DNA from 2 places in the Shewanella sp. Scap07 genome. Region 1 is predicted to be linked to the other one. Evidence: predicted binding sites of a transcription regulator. Region 1 holds the regulator's gene; the other holds the start of a gene.
The links. Region 1 encodes ArgR, which controls arginine synthesis, uptake and breakdown. Its sites were predicted from a motif close to ANTGAATANNTATTCANT; they were not measured.
Positions count from the first base shown of each region.

Region 2: a site for ArgR is predicted at 6,972-6,989, ahead of argC (N-acetyl-gamma-glutamyl-phosphate reductase). Genes of this name have one in related genera too.

Region 1 is NZ_CP041329.1:1,001,891-1,011,650, forward strand. Features, by position in the region: gene FLM48_RS04335 (ABC transporter ATP-binding protein) at 1-735, shown strand, start outside; gene FLM48_RS04340 (Dyp-type peroxidase) at 928-1,863, shown strand; gene FLM48_RS04345 (cupin domain-containing protein) at 1,895-2,353, opposite strand; gene argR (transcriptional regulator ArgR) at 2,517-2,987, opposite strand; gene mdh (malate dehydrogenase) at 3,304-4,239, shown strand; gene ispB (octaprenyl diphosphate synthase) at 4,310-5,281, opposite strand; gene rplU (50S ribosomal protein L21) at 5,553-5,864, shown strand; gene rpmA (50S ribosomal protein L27) at 5,880-6,134, shown strand; gene cgtA (Obg family GTPase CgtA) at 6,351-7,508, shown strand; gene FLM48_RS04380 (threonine/serine exporter family protein) at 7,544-8,305, shown strand; gene FLM48_RS04385 (threonine/serine exporter family protein) at 8,302-8,769, shown strand; gene folA (type 3 dihydrofolate reductase) at 9,096-9,578, shown strand; gene FLM48_RS04395 (DUF3718 domain-containing protein) at 9,678-9,760, shown strand, end outside.
Region 2 is NZ_CP041329.1:302,300-312,059, forward strand. Features, by position in the region: rRNA gene rrf (5S ribosomal RNA) at 1-46, shown strand, start outside; gene FLM48_RS01585 (CinA family nicotinamide mononucleotide deamidase-related protein) at 1,082-2,356, shown strand; gene FLM48_RS01590 (DUF1439 domain-containing protein) at 2,487-3,032, opposite strand; gene ppc (phosphoenolpyruvate carboxylase) at 3,029-5,665, opposite strand; gene argE (acetylornithine deacetylase) at 5,812-6,963, opposite strand; gene argC (N-acetyl-gamma-glutamyl-phosphate reductase) at 7,225-8,208, shown strand; gene argB (acetylglutamate kinase) at 8,229-9,011, shown strand; gene FLM48_RS01615 (ornithine carbamoyltransferase) at 9,065-9,760, shown strand, end outside.

The sequences.
Region 1 (9,760 bases):
AACGTGCTTTTTGGTGTCAAAGGATTAGATAATGCCGCACGCCAAGCTCGCCTCGATGAGATGCTCAGTTTAGTGAAGTTAGAAGGACTTGCTCAGCGCTACCCCCATGAACTATCTGGCGGTCAGCAGCAGCGTGTATCGATTGCACGCTCATTAGCCTATGAGCCTGAACTCTTATTGTTAGATGAGCCTTTCTCAAACATTGATGCCAAGGTGCGTAGTGAAATGATGTTAGAGATCCGTCAAATTCTAAAATCACGCGGCGTCAGTGCCATTTTTGTTACCCACAGTAAAGATGAAGCGTTTGTTTTTGCCGATAAGTTAGCTTTATTTAAAGATGGGGCGATCGTTCAGTATGGGACTGCTGAGGAGCTGTATTCAGATCCGTGCGATCGTTATGTGGCGGACTTTTTGGGTAGCGGTAATTACATACCAGCGTCGGTATCAGATGATTATCAAGTGAACACGCCATTAGGCTTGTTGACCAGCACCAAAGTGTTACGCCAACCGGTTAATTACGAAGGCATGGTATTACTGCGGCCGCAGCAGATTGAAATCGCAGCTGACGAGTGTGGTAAAGGTGTCATTGTTGAGCGTCGCTTTTTAGGCAATATTTGTCATTATCAAGTCCAGTTAGCTGAACAGTTTTATGAAGTTAAAAGCCAGTTGTTGCAATTGACACCTGGGCAGCGGGTACAGCTATCAGCACCGAGTCATCAATTGGTATTGTTTTAACAACAAAATCGACTCTAATCTTGCGCTTTGGACGGTCAGCATTGTATTGGACTGGTTGCAATGATTAAAAAAAGGTAATCTTAATGATTAGTTGATGTTTCAGTTGCTAGTTTTGTGCTTAGGTTAATACTATTAATCGCTAAAGTTTCGCATAATATGGCCGAAAATGAGACAGACATAAGGTGAGAATTGATGGACAACCAGGCTATGCCACGAGAACAAATAGGTATTTGTGCAGAAGGGAACCTACACAGCGTTTATTTGATGTTTAATGCCGAGGACAATGTTGAATCTCAACTTCGTCCTTGTGTCGCTAATGTAGCCCAGTATATCCATGAATTGGCAGATCAGTATGCCGATAGTGCTTTCAATGGTTTTGTGGCCATAGGGGCAAATTATTGGGATAGTCTTTACCCGCAACAGCGTCCGCTAGAGCTTAAACCTTTCCCAGCAATGCATGTTGATAACCGTGATGCACCTGCACTTGAATATGACCTGTTTGTGCACGTTCGTTGCGATCGCTTTGACATCTTGCACTTAGTGGCAAATGAAGTGTGTCAGATGTTCGAAGGCCTGGTCGAGTTAGTCGATGAAGAGCGTGGTTTCCGCTTTTTGGAAAACCGCGATCTTACTGGCTTTGTTGATGGCACAGAAAACCCTAAGGGGCATGGGCGTCAAACGACCGCGTTAGTCGGAGATAACGATCCAACATTTAAAGGTGGCAGCTACATCCATGTGCAGAAGTTTGCCCACAACCTGAGTAAATGGAATCGCCTTCCGGTTAAAAAGCAAGAAGATATCATCGGTCGCACTAAGCAAGACAATATTGAATACGCCAGTGCTGATAAGCCATTAACCAGCCATATTAAGCGGGTTAACCTGAAGGACGAGCAAGGTAATTCATTGGAGATTTTGCGCCAGAGCATGCCTTATGGCTCTGTTAAAGAGCAAGGTTTGATGTTTATTTCTATGTGCCACAATGCCAGCAACTTTGAAAAAATGCTGCATAGCATGGTACACGGGGATGGTGAAGGAAACCATGATCATTTAATGCACTTTACTCAAGCGTTGACTGGTTCTTCCTTTTTCTGCCCATCACTCGACTTTTTAGAAAGCGCTAGCCAATAAACACAAAAAACGCACCTTAAGGTGCGTTTTTTTATGCCTCATCACTGTCCCAATAGTTAGTGGGACGCTTGGCATAAATTTCGTCGATGCTGCGGACTTGCACTTTATTATTGTCGGGATAAACCACCACATCATGCTGATCGCGATTGCCTATTACTAAGAAGATAAACTCGCTGTCATAGTCATTTCTTAGTGTATGGGCGATAGCGCTGTTTGCTTTAAAGCAAATGTAGTCGCCTTTCTTAAACAGTTGCGGTTCACCGTCGATAAGCAGTGTAGCCTGCCCCTCAATAGCGTAAATATGTTCCTCTTCTTTGGTATGGTAGTGAGCCACTGAGGAAGTTTTACCTGGCGCAAGCTTCTCCATTGTGACCCCAATTTTTTCGCAACCAGCGGCGTCGCCGATATGCTTTTGTGCGCTGGCATATTGATCGGTGTGCTGCCAAGACTCCCAACAGACGTCATTGATATTAATTATTTTACTTGTCATCGATACATCCTTAGCCCAAAAACGGCTTTGACTTTGGCTATTTAGCGTCTCACGAATGTTTACATGATTCAATATATTGTATGCGTCATTTTGCCGGGATAAAAAAAAGAAGCGTATTTACGCTTCTTTCTAATGGGGTTAACTGTGCTAACTCGGTTGTTGTTTAGTCAGCGTAGTTGAATAATGATTTAACCGTTTCTAGCGTTTTGTCGATTTGCTGGATATTTGATGGACAGATAAAGATGGTGTCATCACCGGCAATCGTGCCTAAAATTCCTTCTGGTTTACCGATTGAATCGAGCAGTCGAGCGATTAATTGTGCAGCGCCTGGGCTCGTACGTACCACGATCATGCTTTGATTGTGGTCAACATCTAATACCAAGTTTTTTAATGGGCTACCAGCAGTAGGCACACCTAATTCAGCAGGCAAGCAATACACCATCTCTTGCTTGGCATTACGCGTCCTGACTGCGCCGAACTTGCTTAACATGCGCGACACTTTAGATTGGTTAATATTATTATAACCTTCATTTTGTAGCGCATTGACAATCTCACTTTGGGAGCCAAATCGCTCCTCTTTGAGAATCGCCTTAAACGTTTTAACTAATTCATCCTGATTTTTACTTGCTTGCATAGTATTTTTATTCTTTATTCAAAAATCTCGCTCATTTTGAATATCTTTGACTTTTTTGTCAACAATTACTCGAATTGGTTGAATAAAAATTCAATATGATGACTTTTGTAGAGTTAGAGAATTGGCTGTGTGTGACAATTTGTATCATTTTCTGGAGTAAAAATACTAATGTGGGCTGCTTGTGGCAATAACATATGGCGAAAATGTCAGTTGCACGACTAAGGGATAATTGAATTTTGTTTGTGATTCCAGTAATGTTGCGCCATCAACAAATACGATCTACATCACAAATATCCAAGAAATAACGGAGATAACTATGAAAGTTGCTGTACTTGGTGCCGCTGGTGGTATTGGCCAGGCTTTAGCCCTACTTCTGAAAACTCAGCTGCCTGCCGGTTCAAAACTGTCCCTATATGATATCGCACCTGTTACCCCTGGTGTCGCCGTTGACCTTAGCCACATCCCAACTGATGTTGAAGTTAAAGGTTTTGCTGGTGAAGACCCAACACCTGCGTTAGAAGGCGCTGATGTTGTTCTTATCTCTGCTGGTGTAGCACGTAAGCCAGGTATGGACCGCTCAGATCTATTCAATATCAATGCAGGTATTGTTAGAAACCTAGTTGAAAAATGTGCTGCTGCTTGTCCAAAAGCATTGATTGGTATTATTACTAACCCTGTTAACACCACGGTAGCGATTGCAGCTGAAGTATTGAAAGCGGCAGGTGTTTATGACAAAAATCGTTTGTTCGGTGTGACTACACTGGATGTTATCCGTTCTGAAACTTTCGTTGCAGAAGCCAAAGGCCTGAATGTTGCTGACGTGAATGTCAATGTGATTGGCGGCCACAGCGGTGTGACTATCTTACCTCTACTTTCTCAAATTGAAGGTGTGAGCTTTAGTGATGAAGAAGTCGCTGCATTAACGACACGCATTCAGAATGCGGGTACCGAAGTGGTTGAAGCTAAAGCCGGTGGCGGTAGTGCTACACTGTCAATGGGCCAAGCAGCATGCCGCTTTGGTTTGTCGCTAGTGCGTGGTCTTCAAGGTGAAGCCAACGTGGTTGAGTGTGCCTATGTCGATGGTGGCAGTGAGCACGCAGAGTTTTTTGCGCAACCAGTATTGCTTGGCAAAAATGGTGTTGAGCAGGTACTAGCTTACGGTGAAACGAGTGCGTTTGAAGCTAATGCTCGTGATGCAATGCTAGATACCCTAAAAGCTGACATTACCTTAGGTATCGATTTCGTTAAGTAAATCGTTAGCAAAACAAAAAAAGGAGCCTAATGGCTCCTTTTTTGTTTGCTTGGTATTAAGCTTGCGACTTTTAGTGGCTGCGCGCTGCTGCGATTTCAGCTAAAGAGATCAGCGCTTGCTTGTACTCACTGTCTGGTAGGGGAGAAAGTGCCGCTATGGCTTTGTCAGATTCTTCTAGCGCACGTTTCTCGGTATATGCCAGCGCCCCGCAACTATGCAAAGCTGCCATAATGGTTTCGATATGCTCAGTACCGTCACCTTTCTCAATCGCTTCGCGGATCATTGCGCTTTGCGATTCGGTGCCATTTGCGATGGCATAAATCAGCGGCAGTGTTGGCTTTCCTTCGGCAAGGTCATCACCGATGTTTTTGCCAAGCTCTTCAGTATCTGCGGTGTAATCGAGTAAGTCATCGGTGAGCTGGAAGGCGGTGCCGAGGTATTTGCCATAGTCAGCAAGTGCGGTTTGAATCTCTATTGGACTGTCAGCAAGCACCCCTGCTAGGCGTGTTGCAGCTTCAAATAGCTTGGCGGTCTTGCAGTAAATGACACGCATGTAACTTTCTTCGGTGGTATCGGGGTCATTACAGTTCATCAACTGTAGTACCTCACCCTCTGCCAAGATGTTAGTTGCATCTGCTAGAACTTCTAGTACTTGCATGCTGCCTAACTCTGTCATCATCTGGAACGAGCGAGTATAAAGAAAGTCCCCAACCAACACGCTCGCACTATTGCCAAATAGGGCATTGGCGGTTTCACGTCCTCGGCGTAGCATAGACTCATCAACGACATCATCATGCAGCAAGGACGCGGTATGAATGAATTCAATGATGGCTGCTAATTTAAGGTGGGCTTCACCTTGGTAGTCAATGGCACGTGCCGCTAATATTGATAGCAGCGGACGCATGCGTTTGCCGCCACCATTGATAATGTAGAAACCTAACTGGTTAATTAAGGCTACATCAGACTCGAGTTGTTTATAGATTAGCTGGTCGACATTTTTCATGTCGTGGTCAGCTAACTGACGAATGGCGTTCAAATCCATATTTAGGCTCTACCGTTAGGATACTTAAAAAGGGCGCATCCAATTTAATGCAAAAATGTTATAATATTGCGATTCTACCTAAAAATACGCTGTAAGACAGTATTAGTGAGCCATTGTGAGAGTAATTCCGATCTTTTTTTGATCAAAGTGAATTAGGACTTGTCAGCTTGGTCTAGTTAGCGTAAACTCCGCGACCATTGTCATTAAAGCTTTTATAGCACCCAGCCTAATAAAAAAGTCTGCGTGTTAGAAATATCGGAGTAAAATAGCTATGTACGCTGTTTTTCAAAGTGGTGGTAAGCAACACCGTGTTGCTGCAGGCCATACTGTACGTCTAGAAAAATTAGAAGTTGCTACAGGTGAAACTATCGAATTTGACCAAGTATTATTGGTTGCTGATGGTGAAACTGTACACGTTGGTGCACCTTTAGTTGAAGGTGGTAAGGTTATCGCTGAAGTTATCAACCACGGTCGTGGTGAGAAGGTAACTATTCAGAAGTTTAACCGTCGTAAGCACCACGAAAAGAAAATGGGCCACCGTCAGTGGTTCACCGAAGTTAAAATTACAGCTATCAACGCTTAATTAGGAGTCTAACTCATGGCACATAAAAAAGCTGGCGGTTCTACTCGTAACGGCCGCGATTCAGAAAGCAAACGTCTTGGTGTAAAGCGTTTCGGTGGTGAATCAGTTCTTGCTGGTAACATCATTGTTCGTCAACGTGGTACTAAATTCCACGCTGGTGTAAACGTAGGTATTGGTCGTGACCATACTCTATTCGCTTTGACTGACGGTAAAGTTAAGTTCGAAGTTAAAGGTCCTAAGAACCGTAAGTTCATTAGCATCGAATCTTAATCTGAGCGCAAGCAAAGATTTAAATAGAGCCCTGCCTTTGGCGGGGCTTTATTGTTTTTGTAGAGAGTAAAAATCAATGTAGCAATTTAATTGGCGACGTTGAATGTGACTGCTGAGTAGCAACTGACTATCCAGCAGTGTAAAGAACATTGTTTTTTTGGCGACCCGAATAGATAGCAGATATAATTTCTCTATTCTGTGGTGTCAGGAGTGGTTATGAAGTTTGTCGATGAAGCGGTTATCAGAGTTGAAGCTGGTGATGGCGGTAGTGGTTGTGTCAGTTTTAGGCGCGAAAAATATGTTCCAGATGGTGGTCCAGATGGCGGTGATGGTGGCGATGGCGGCAGTGTATACCTGCAAGCAGATGAAAACCTCAATACGCTAATTGATTACCGTTTTGAACGCTTTCATCGCGCTGAGCGTGGTAATAATGGCCGCGGCAGAGATTGTACCGGTCACGGTGGCGAAGACTTGATTCTAAAAGTGCCAGTTGGTACCCGAGCTGTCGATGAAGAAACTGCTGAGTCATTAGGTGACTTAACCACTCACGGTCAAAAATTGTTAGTGGCCAAGGGCGGCTTCCACGGTTTAGGTAACACTCGTTTCAAAAGTAGTACCAATCGTGCTCCTCGCCAAAAAACACTCGGCACACCGGGTGAGGTTCGCAGTCTTAAGCTTGAATTGATGTTGCTAGCTGATGTTGGTTTACTTGGGATGCCAAATGCAGGTAAATCAACCTTCATTCGCGCCGTATCCAGAGCTAAGCCTAAAGTTGCTGACTACCCGTTTACCACATTGGTTCCTAATTTGGGGGTTGTGACCCCGCGCCATGGGCAAAGCTTTGTTATTGCTGACATCCCTGGGCTTATTGAAGGTGCTGCTGAAGGTGCCGGTCTTGGTATTCGCTTCCTTAAACACCTAGAGCGCTGTCGTGTGCTGCTGCATATTTTGGATATCGATCCAATTGATGGTAGCGATCCGGTTGATGCTGCTCGCGCCATTGTAGGCGAACTGGAAAAGCACTCACCAAAGCTGGCGAGCAAGCCGCGTTGGTTAGTTTTCAATAAAACCGATCTATTGCTAGAAGAAGAGTTGCAGGAGCGGGTTGAGCGCATAGTGAAAGAGCTCGATTGGCAAGGCGATGTTTATACTATCTCTGCTTATAATCGTGAAGGCACTGAGCCGCTAACACTTAAGTTGGTCGATTTTATTGAGTCGTTGCCCGAAGAAGAAGCCGTTGATGCAGATGCTGAAGTTGAGTTTAAGTGGGATAATTACCATCAAGACTCTATCAACGAAGAGTACGAAGATGACATGGATGATGATGACTTCGACGATGACGACTACGATGTTGAGATTATCTACCAAAGATAAAGTATTGTCAGCGTATCAGCTCCATAGAGGGCTCTGTGTACGCTGATACTCAAAATGATATAACCCGCCAAGTTGTGCGGGTTGCGCAACTCCTGCTTGCCTACGGTGCTGAGTCAGAACTCGTTGAAGAGATGAGTCAGCGTCTAGGTGCGGCACTGGGACTGGCCAGTGTCGAACTGTCTATCTCGTCAAACTCCCTTGTTTTAACTAGCCTAGTTCATGGGCGGTGCATTACCACCACAAGACGTATTCGCGAACATGGGATCAATATGACCATTATTTGCGAGTTACAACGAATCTGTTTGCTGACAGAGAAAGGCTTGTATGGTCTGGCTGAGGTGCGCAAGCGAGTTAATAGGATAGAGCCGAGAAGCTACCCTAAGCGTTACCTGATTCCCATGATTGGCCTTTCTTGCGCAAGCTTTTGTCATCTGTTTGGTGGGGATTTAGCAGCTAGCGTACTCACTTTTTTAGCCAGCTCTGTCGGTATGCTGGTACGGTTGCAGATAGCAAAGCATCATTTTAATTTACTCGTTAATTTTGCGGTGACAGCCTTTATTACCGTAGGTATCGCCCAATTAGGTTATCACTTTGAGCTAACAGCAACGCCTAAATTGCCTATGGCGGCCAGTGTACTCATGCTGGTTCCTGGTTTTCCGATGATCAATGCCATTTCAGATATGGTCAAAGGCCATTTAAATGTGGGTATTGCCCGCTGGGGCCATGCTACCTTATTGACCGTCGCCTCTGTCGTGGGCATTACCATGGCGATGCAATTCGGTGGTTTGTTGTTATGATGCTGATTACCTCGTTAATCAATGATGCGATTTTCTCTGCTATTCCGGCTGTCGGTTTTGCCATGGTGTTCAATGTTCCACGGCGCTATCTTGGCTATTGCGCGATCGCCGGCGCGCTAGGTCATAGCACTCGCACTTTACTGATGCACTTTAACTTGCCGATAGAGTGGGCCACTTTTATTGCAGCAGCCATAGTGGGGTTACTGACTATACAATTTGCTAAACGGCATTTAGCGCCACCATTAATGTATGCTGTTGCCGCGATTATACCTATGGTGCCAGGTACCTATGCATTTAATACTGTTATTGCACTTGTGCAATTATCGATGCTGCCTACAGTAACAACCGAGCTACTCGATAGCGTTATCAGTAATGGTTTAAAAACCGTGTTCATACTTGGCGCACTCGCTGTGGGCTTAGCCATGCCAAGTTTACTCTATTATCGAAGTCGGCCAGTGGTCTAATACCAATCAGTATAAGAATTTGATCTACTCAGCGCGCTTTTGGCAAACTAATTCAAGGCGAATAACTGAAACAATGGTTGCTCCCTTGTGAGGTTATTCAACGCAGAAGTAGGTAGCCCCAAACGCGCCAGAATGGCGAGTTTTAGCGATTCTGATGCTGTGTTAACGAGCTTAACCGTAGAATAACTATGCTCTTCACTCGTTGCCTTGCCTCAGAACCGCTAAACTCTCGCTGAGTGACTAAATGTTTATACTGATTGGTATAATTCACGCTAATGAATAGCGTAACAATAACAATAAGCTACGATGTGGCATTGGGAGAATAAATGAAAATTGCAATGATTGCAGCAATGGCGAATAACCGTGTGATAGGCAAAGACAACCAAATGCCATGGCACCTGCCAGAAGATCTAAAACACTTTAAAGCCATGACCATGGGTAAGCCTATCGTAATGGGCCGTAAAACCTATGAGTCTATTGGCAGGGCATTGCCAGGACGGCTCAATATCGTGCTGTCCAGGCAAGCAGACCTTAACATTGAAGGCGTGACTTGTGTTACTTCCATTGAAGAGGCTAAGCAAGTGGCCGGTAGCTGCGAGGAGCTAATTATTATGGGAGGAGGTCAGCTTTACCAAGCGATGCTTCCCCATGCTGACATACTTTACCTTACCGAGATTAATCTTGATGTTGATGGTGATACTCACTTTCCGGTTTGGGATGATGGTAGTTGGCAAAAAGTTAGCGAAGAAAGTGCAATTAACGACAAAGGCATACAATATAGCTTTATCAACTTAGTAAAAAAGTGTTAAATTATGGTAGTAAATTTGTTCCATCGTAGTAAGTGGGGCGATGATACCTGAGTAGCAAAACTTCACTTGATAAAAACAATAAAGACTAAGGAGTATCAGATGCGTCTGTTACCTACGACGATTGCTGCGATTATTGCGGCCTCGGCAATATCGATGCCCGCGGCACAAGCTAACGACCAGCT
Region 2 (9,760 bases), 700 kb from region 1:
ATGGTAGTGTGGGGTCTCCCCATGTGAGAGTAGGTCATTTCCAGGCGCCTATTTAAGTGAAGAAGCCACCTTATTAAGGTGGCTTTTTTGCGTTTGGAGCATAGTGAAATAGGCTAGCTAATGGCTCGAATGAGCCAGTATTTATATCAGGTGGCTTATCCACTTAAGCACGTGTGTGCAATACCTACTCCCTACGTCACCCCGTCGCTGAGCGAGGTCTCCAGCTTCGTAACAAGTTACTCGCGCTTCAAAGCCCTTGAATGCAATGCATCCAAAGCAGGGCTTCTTCGCCCCCATGTGTTCGCTGCGCGAACCGAGTAGGCCATTTCCAGACGCCACTTTGGTTTTCACTTTTTAGAAAAGTGAAGACAAAACAGTAACGATAAATCCCCAGCACTTTGTGTTGGGGATTTTTTCGTTTAACGGGCTTTGAAATGACACTCGAACATGGGGAAGTAAAAAGTCCGAACGTAGTGAGGCTCAATACCCATGTGGAGTAGGGCGAAGTGAGTGCGTTTATGAAGCGCAGCTTCATGCACTTATGTAGCGCGGAGAGCGCGCTCGAAGCTGGCCATTTCCAGACGCCACTTTGGTTTTCACTTTTTAGAAAAGTGAAGACAAAACAGTAACGATAAATCCCTAGCACTTTGTATTGCGGCTTTTTTCGTATATACGCTGACCAAAATTGTTCCAGACAATTTAAGGCACTTCCTATATCCATATAGGTCGCGCGAAAAGAACGACTCACTACGTCGACTCACCGCTACACTGAACCTGAAGTTTTATCCATGGGTTTCCGGCATTCTTAACTTCTCGGGTTTAGGACTCGCAAAATGTTTTCCTGCTAGCGATTTAGTAAGTCAGTCAGCTACAAGGTCATAGTTGTTGGTGACATCCGGTGATATCCATCAATTGTCCACTATAACGGGCTGGATCTTAAGTCGTTCTAATAGTGATTGTGATTGGTCAATTGGCTGGCAGCGAATAATGCCAATGTCATGGTAAATAGATGCTAAAGACCTATTGCTATTCGCGCTAGGCTTGCATAGTTTAACGGAACTAATTTTCTCCGGAGATAAAGATGAAGCTTGAGTTGATTTGCACTGGCGAGGAAGTACTAGCTGGCCAGATTGTGGATACCAACGCTGCTTGGTTTGCTAATACCATGATGGAGCAAGGTATTGAGTGTCAGCGTAAAACAACGGTTGGCGATCGCCTGTCTGATCTCGTTGAGATATTCAAAGAGCGTAGTCTGGTAGCTGATATTATTCTGGTTAACGGTGGCTTAGGCCCAACCTCTGATGACCTATCCAGTGAAGCCGCTGCTGAGGCATTAGGGGAGCCGTTAGTTGAAAATAGCCAATGGCGTCAGCGATTAGAAGATTGGTTTACCCGCAATGGCAGAGTTATGTCACCGAGTAACCTTAAGCAAGCGTTGTTACCCGAGTCCGCGGTGATGATTGATAATCCAGTTGGTACTGCGTGTGGTTTTGCAGTCAAGCTTAACCGAGCTTGGCTATTCTTTACACCCGGTGTGCCTTTTGAGTTTAAGGCGATGGTTAAAGATCAATTTATCCCGTTTATTAATGAGCGTTTTGATGCAGGCGAAGTCACCCAAGTGACTAAGCTGTTGACCTTAGGTTCCGGTGAGTCAGCCTTGGCAGATAAGCTGCAGGCATTAACTCTACCGAGCGGAATTACGCTCGGTTATCGCTCTTTCATGCCGTACATAGAAATAAAGCTGTTTGCCCGTGGTGAGGCAGCTATTGAGCAAATTGAAGATACCGTACAATTATTAGAGGCGGCTCTGGGTACTGCAGTGGTTTGTCGCGACTGTGATAGCCTAGCAAAAGCGGTACATAATCAATTGGTCAATTCAGGTTTAGGGCTAAGTGTTGCAGAGTCTTGCACCGGTGGAGCCATTACCAGTGGGTTAGTTGCCTTTCCCGGTAGCTCAACCTACTTGCATCAAGGGCTGGTTACCTATAGCAATGAATCAAAGGTAAAAGTATTAGGTGTTAAGCCTGAGACTTTAGATGACCAAGGCGCTGTATCTATCGCTGTTGTTGAGCAGATGGCCTCAGGTGCCCGCAATATATTAGGCAGTGATTTCGCTCTAGCAACGAGTGGAATTGCCGGCCCTGAAGGAGGCAGCGATGCAAAGCCAGTGGGTACTGTTGCTATAGCGTTGGCGACTAAAAGCGCAGTGTATAGTCAGATGTTGAAGTTCCCAAGTCGCTCTCGAGACTTAGTGCGTAGTATGAGCACCGCAGTGGCTTACGATATGCTCAGGCGAGAGCTGGCTCAGCAAGCTGTCATTGTTGACTATCCTTCAGCTAAGCGATTTGCTAAGTAGCCCAAGACGTTGAATGACAGTGGGTGATTGTTAACAGGCAGTAGCAAGCGGATAAAAGCGAAAAGCGGCCAGATTAGCGGCCGCTTTTTGATTGAATTAAAACTATGCACTGATGTTTACAGTGGCTAGGTTACTCATTAAAGATCAGCTTGAGTTTTCCAGGGACGACTTCAATCCGTTTAGTCATTTCAGCAAGTAAGGCTTGATTACCATCTTGGGTATCAAGTACGTAGACTGGCTGAGTCTCCAAAAAGTGACGTACAAACCCCATCATCTGGGGTGCGACGGGATTAATCGCCTTTTCTATATCATCCGGTGTCGATTCGACCTTAGTGAGGCTGAGATCTTTAAGGTACACCGCATGTTTATCTGGGTCATACCAAGGTTTAGCTTCAAAGGTTGTGGTGACTTCAGCTTTGATCGGCATAATCGGGTTACGCACTTTCACTAAACTGTGCGCTGTCACTGCCATAATCTCAGGTTTATCACCCAAGTTGACGTCAATCTCAGCAATGGTCAGTTCTATGCCAAAAAACTGATTGCCTTGTTTGACCTCAAAATGAATCTCGTCTGATAGGTAACCTTCTAACTCTCGCTCAGAAATGCTGTATTGACTGACACAGCCAGTCAATAGCAGCGTTGCGAGTATTAGGGGCGCTGATTTGAGGCTGATCATCCAGTATTTCTCATACCAGCAGCGACACCAGCAATGGTGAGCATTAATGCCAGTTCAATGTCTTTGGTATGGCCTTGGTCTTTACGTGTACGGGCAAGTAACTCGGCCTGCAAGAAGTTTAATGGGTCGATGTACGGATTACGTAACTCTACCGATTCCCGGTTCCAAGGCGTGTGAGACATGAGGGCTTCAGCCTGGGTGAGCTGCAGTACTGCATCAATGCCGGTTGCCATACGTTCGCGCAGGGCATCTCCCAAGTGATGTAGGCTAGGGTCTACTAAGCAGGTTTCGTAGTATTTAGCCAAATTGGGTTCAGCTTTGGCATACACCATCTCTAGCATTGATATTCTGGTTTCAAAGAATGGCCATTGGCTGGCCATCTCTTGCAGTAACGGCATTTTGCCTTGGCTAGCTACTGACTGTAATGCTTCTCCTGCACCTAGCCAGGCTGGCAACATGAGTCGGTTTTGTGACCATGCAAAGATCCATGGAATTGCTCGTAAGCTTTCAATGCCTCCGTCTATACGGCGTTTAGCTGGGCGGCTGCCTAGTGGCAATTTACCAAGTTCAACCTCTGGCGTTGCCGCTCTAAAGTAGGCAACAAAATCAGGCTCGCCACGGACGATACTACGATAGGCCTCAACAGATTCATCAGCTAACTGCTGCATAGTGTCGCGCCAAGCTGGCTTTGGCACGGGTGGTGGTAGCAGTGTTGCTTCCATAACCGCTGAGGTATACAGCGCCAGACTTTGTACCGCCAGTTTGGGCAGGCCAAACTTAAAGCGGATCATCTCACCTTGTTCGGTAACGCGAATACGCCCATCCACAGAACCCGGCGGTTGCGATAGAATTGCTTGGTGAGCTGGTCCGCCACCTCGGCCAATGGTGCCGCCACGACCATGGAATAAAGTCAGCTTTATATCGGCTTGCTGGCATATTTCGACTAACTGCTCTTGTGCGCGGTATTGTGCCCATGCTGCCGCCATTACCCCGGCATCTTTAGCAGAGTCAGAATAACCAATCATGACTTCTTGAGTGCCTTTGCTATAACCGCGATACCAATCAATCTTCAATAACGCACTAATACAATCTGCGGCATTGTTAAGATCGTCTAAAGTTTCGAATAGTGGAACCACGCGCATTGGATGCGGGCAATTAGACTCTTTTAACAGTAGTAATACTGCTAACACATCTGATGGTTTGCTCGCCATAGAGATGACGTAAGATCCTAGCGCTTGTGCTGGTTGGCTAGCGACAAGTTTGCAAGTATTGAGTACTTCGGCGACATCGTCGCTTGGCGACCAGTTTGAAGGGATCAGTGGTCGTTTACCGGTTAGCTCGCGCAATAAGAATGCTTGCTTTTCTTGCTCATCCCAATGGTTGTAATCGCCTAAGCCCAAATAACGTGTCAGCTCGGCAATGACATTAGCGTGGCGCTCAGCATCTTGACGGATGTCCAGCTTCAGCATGTGAATGCCAAAACAGGCGATTCGGCGATGCATGTCGAGTAGCAGTCCGTTAGCGATTAAAGACATACCTTTGTCAGATAAGCTCTGATAAATAATGTCTAAAGGTGTTTTTAGATCTTCTTTGCACCATACAATTGAATCCCGAGCAACCTCAGGCTGATGACCTTCTAACCGCGCATTCAGGTAATCGATAGTGTTGCGAAGCTTCTGCCTTAACTCTCGCAAAATAATGCGATAAGGCTCATGGCTAGGTCCGGTTTGGGCTAATAGCTCATCGCTTGCTTCTTCCATTGATAACTCATTAACTAAGTTAACGATATCTTTAAGATACAGACGCGCAGCAGTGTGTCTATTTCTCAGCAGGACTTCTTCGGTCACTTTTGCGGTAACAAAAGGGTTACCGTCGCGGTCACCGCCCATCCAGCTAGAAAATCGTACCGGTGCAATATCGGTTGGAATTTGCTTGCCAGTACGCTCTTCTACCTGCTCGTTGAGCTGACGTAGAAAGTCTGGAATGGCTTGCCACAACGACACTTCAATGGTGCTGAGTCCCCAACGAGCTTCATCAACCGGAGTGGGTCGTTCATTACGAATTTCATTGGTATGCCATATTTGTGCTATCAGCTGGCGCAAACGTAAATGCTGCTGTTTCTTTTCGCGCTCACTCAGTTGGCCGTTCTCGAGGGTGGCTAAGCAATCAACAATGGCTGAGTACTTTTGAATGAGTGTGCGGCGTGAAATTTCTGTGGGGTGCGCGGTTAACACCAAGTCGATATCTAAACTTTCTAAGCAAGAAAGTACCTGTTGCTGGTCGACCTTGCCACTTAGCATACGCCCAAGTAGTTGCTCCACGGGGTCGGGCACGCATACTAGCTCATCACAATTGCGGCTGATGGTATGAAATTGCTCAGCGATATTGGCGAGATTCAAGAATTGGTTGAAGGCTTTTGCAAAAGGTACGAGCTCATCATCGGGTAAGGCCGTGAGCAGTGTTAGCATCTCTTCTCTTGCTGCACTGTCACCTTGGCGTGAGCTTTTGGCAAGGTGGCGAATTTGTTCAATTTTATCTAAGAATGCATCATCTAGGTCATTGCGAATCGTATCACCTAAAATTTGCCCTAAAGTACTGACATTAGACTTTAGTGATGCGTACATATCAGCCATACATGCTCCATAAAACAAGGTTAATCAATCACAATACCCAGCGTACCTCGAATGGGTCAATATAAGCCAGCGCAAAATACTGATCGTCTTTGCGCCAAATCATTTGTATTGCACTATCTGCTAAAAATTACCGCTTCTTGTTAGATTTATTTAATGCACGCTTGGTAAATTAGCTGTTTAAGCAATGCGACAGTTTTATCTAGATATAAGGTATCGATAAATTCATCCGGTTGATGTGCCTGGGCGATGCTACCGGGGCCTAACACCAGTGTTTGACAGCCTAGCTGATTAATATACGGTGCTTCCGTAGCATAGTTGACAACTTCTGGTTGTTGCTCGCTCAGCTTAGCGACCAACTGGCTCCAGCTATTATCTTTGCTGCCCGCAAAAGGTTCCGATGGCGGGTACAACTGGGCGACATTTATCGCACCAGGGTATTGGCTGTTTACCGGTGCCAAATATTGAATGATGAGTTGCTCTAGCTCTTCAATCGCTAAACCAGGTAGTGGCCGTATATCTAAGTGTAAGTCACAACATCCGCATATGCGATTAGCGGCATCACCACCGTGAACATGGCCTAAGTTCATGGTTGGGTACGGCACACTAAAGGCATTTTCCAAATAATTATCGGCGAGGTGCTGTTTGAGTTTAAGCAGTTGGCCAATAACCTGGTGCATAATTTCAATCGCATTTAGGCCATTTGCTGGATCCGAGGAATGGCCACTGCGACCTGTAACGCGAATGCCCTGTGCTAAATGGCCTTTATGCATATATACCGGCTTAAGACCGGTGGGTTCACCAATAATGGCATAGTCCGGCGCAATAGATTTAGCTTTAGCGAATGCTTTGGCACCATTCATTGTGGTTTCTTCATCCGCACTGGCCAATATGTACAGTGGCCGTTTAAATTGATCCAATGGCAAAGTTTTGAGCGCCTCGACAACAAGCGCAAAAAAGCCCTTCATATCGCAGGTGCCTAAGCCATACCATTTGTTGTTTTGCTCTGTCAGTGCAAATGGGTCATGTTGCCAGCGACCTTCATCATAAGGCACGGTATCAGTATGTCCTGCCAATAGTAGTCCACCCGTTCCACTACCGAGTGTTGCCACAAAGTTATGTTTTTCGCGTGTATCTGGAACAACATCTGACTGACACTGAAAACCTAAGTCGCTAAACCAATTATGCAAAAGTTGCACGACTCCATGATTGCTCATATCCAACTGACTTTCTAAGGCGCTAATTGATGGTGTAGCAATGAGTTCTGCAAAGCTGGTTTTTAAATCAGGTAAATTTTTCATGATGCACCTAAAAATATATATTCAAATATATTGCATAATTAGTTTTGTGTGGTAGTCTAGCAAACAGCTAAAGCAAGTACCATTAAATAAAGCACCAAATTGAGATAGAAAATGAATAATTCACATCAAAATATTAACAATAAGGCGATATGTAACGGCTTCCTGCGACGATAAACTTGTCAACTATTGGTATTTTACCAGGGCTTAAGTTGTGCCCCCTCTTTTTTACCCCGTTCAATTCAAACGAAGATTATTTAGATGATGAAAAGCATAGCAATTATTGGCGCTAGTGGTTACACAGGAGCGCAAATTACTTCTCTTATTCAAGCCGACCAACAGCTAACCATTCAAGGCTTGTATGTTTCTGAAAATAGTGTTGATAAAGGCAAGCCTCTTGCTGAACTTTATCCTGCATATAGCCACATCTCTGCTTGTTTATCACCGTTAACTGACGAGGCTAAGGCACTTATTGTTGATGAGGCCGATGCGGTTGTTTTAGCAACCGACCACGCAGTGAGTTTACATTTGGCAGCCTGGTTTTATGAGCAGGGGTTAGCGGTATTTGATTTAAGTGGCGCCTACCGGTTTGCCGACAGTGACCAATACCCTAAATGGTATGGTTTTGAACATACTCACCCAAAAACACTTGCACAAGCAGTATATGGGCTTGCTGAGTGGAATGCAGATCAGATTGCAGATAGCAAAATGGTTGCGGTACCAGGTTGCTACCCTACAGCATCATTAACCGGATTAAAGCCAATTGCACACCTACTGACAGAGACTCTGCCGGTGATTAATGCCGTTAGTGGTGTGACGGGAGCGGGACGTAAAGCACAGTTACACACAAGCTTTTGTGAAGTGAGCTTAACGCCATATGGTGTGCTAGGTCACAGGCATCAACCTGAAATAGCGACACATTTAGGTCAAGAGGTTATCTTTACTCCGCACCTAGGTAATTTTAAGCGCGGCATATTGGCTACCATTACTGTGCAATTAAAGCCAGGCACAACAACAACTGACATTATTGATGCCTATAGTGTTTATGACGATAAGCCTCTTGTGACGGTGAAACAAAATCAATTCCCTAAAGTTGATGATGTGGTCAATACTGCTTTTTGCCATTTAGGCTGGAAGTTTGATGAAAGCAATCAATACTTGGTCATTGGTAGCGCCATAGATAATTTGATGAAAGGTGCAGCAAGCCAAGCGCACCAATGCATAAAGATTCATTTTAAATACGCGTAACAACTAGCACCGTGAGTGAGATATCAGCAATGAAGCAAGTTTTAGTATTAAAGGTCGGTGGAGCGTTATTACAGTCTGAAGCCGGCATGGCTCAGTTGATGACAACAGCCGGCAAAATTATCGCGGCTGGCACGCAACTTATTTTAGTTCACGGCGGCGGGTGTTTGGTCGATGAGCAATTGGCTGCTAACGGTATGAGTAGCGAAAAGCTTGATGGTCTTAGAGTAAGTCCTGCTGAGCACATGCCTATTGTTGTAGGCGCGTTGGCGGGAACAGCAAATAAGATGCTACAAGCGGCAGCGGCTAAAGCTGGCGTAACGAGTGTCGGACTCAGCCTTGCAGATGCCAATATGGTGAAAGCGACAATCAAAGATCCACGTCTTGGTTATGTGGGTGAGGTCAGTGCAAACGATCCGAGTCTATTGACTTACTTACTACAGCAATCTTGGATGCCAATTATTAGCTCAATTGCGATTGATGCTAATGGTGCCCAATTAAATGTTAACGCCGATCAAGCCGCTAGCGTGCTGGCTAAGCTTGTGGGTGGTCAATTAGTGCTACTTTCAGATGTGCCTGGCGTACTAAATGCAGAAGGTGAGCTTGTTAATCAGTTAACTTTGCAGCAAGCCGAACAGCTTACCCAAGAAGGCGTGATTGCCAAAGGGATGAAAGTAAAGGTTCAAGCGGCGTTCGATGTGGCGCAAGCAACAGGCCAGACTGTGCAAGTAGCCTCTTGGAAAGACAGTGAACAGTTAATGTTACTAGCACAAGGTGAATGTGTTGGTACTCAAATTTTACCTTAGTGATTAACAGAGCAGAAAACGGTTAACTCTGTTAACCATGGGAGCGATAGAAGATGAACCATTTACTTTCGATAAAAGATTTAAGCCAAGCCCAATTAGTTGACCTATTGAGCTTAGCCAAAGAAATTAAAGCCAACCCTAAGCAATACCAAAATGCACTAGCAGGTAAAAGTGTGGTGATGCTATTTGAAAAGCCATCACTACGTACTCGGGTAAGCTTCGACATTGGTATTAATAAGCTTGGCGGTCATTGTTTATACCTAGACCAGCAAAATGGCGCATTGGGTAAACGTGAGCCAGTTTCTGATTTTGCCGCTAATATTTCATGTTGGGCTGACGCGATTGTGGCGCGTACATTTGCTCACTCGACCATCGAAGGTTTAGCAGAGTATGGCAGTGTGCCCGTGATCAACGCACTGTCTGATATGTATCACCCATGCCAGGGGTTAGCTGACTTTCTCACGTTGTCTGAACAGTTCGATGATTTATCTAAAGTGAATCTAGCCTATGTGGGCGACGGCAATAATGTGACGCACAGCTTGATGTACGGCGCTGCTATTTTAGGTGTCAACCTGACGGTAATTTGTCCTCAAGGGCATTTCCCTGATGGCCAAGTTGTTGTTGAGGCACAAGCGTTGGCTGCGAAACATGGCGGTAAGTTGGTGCTGAGTTCAGACATTAATGATATTGCTAATCATGATGCCATTTATACCGACACTTGGATTTCGATGGGTGACAATGCCGATTTA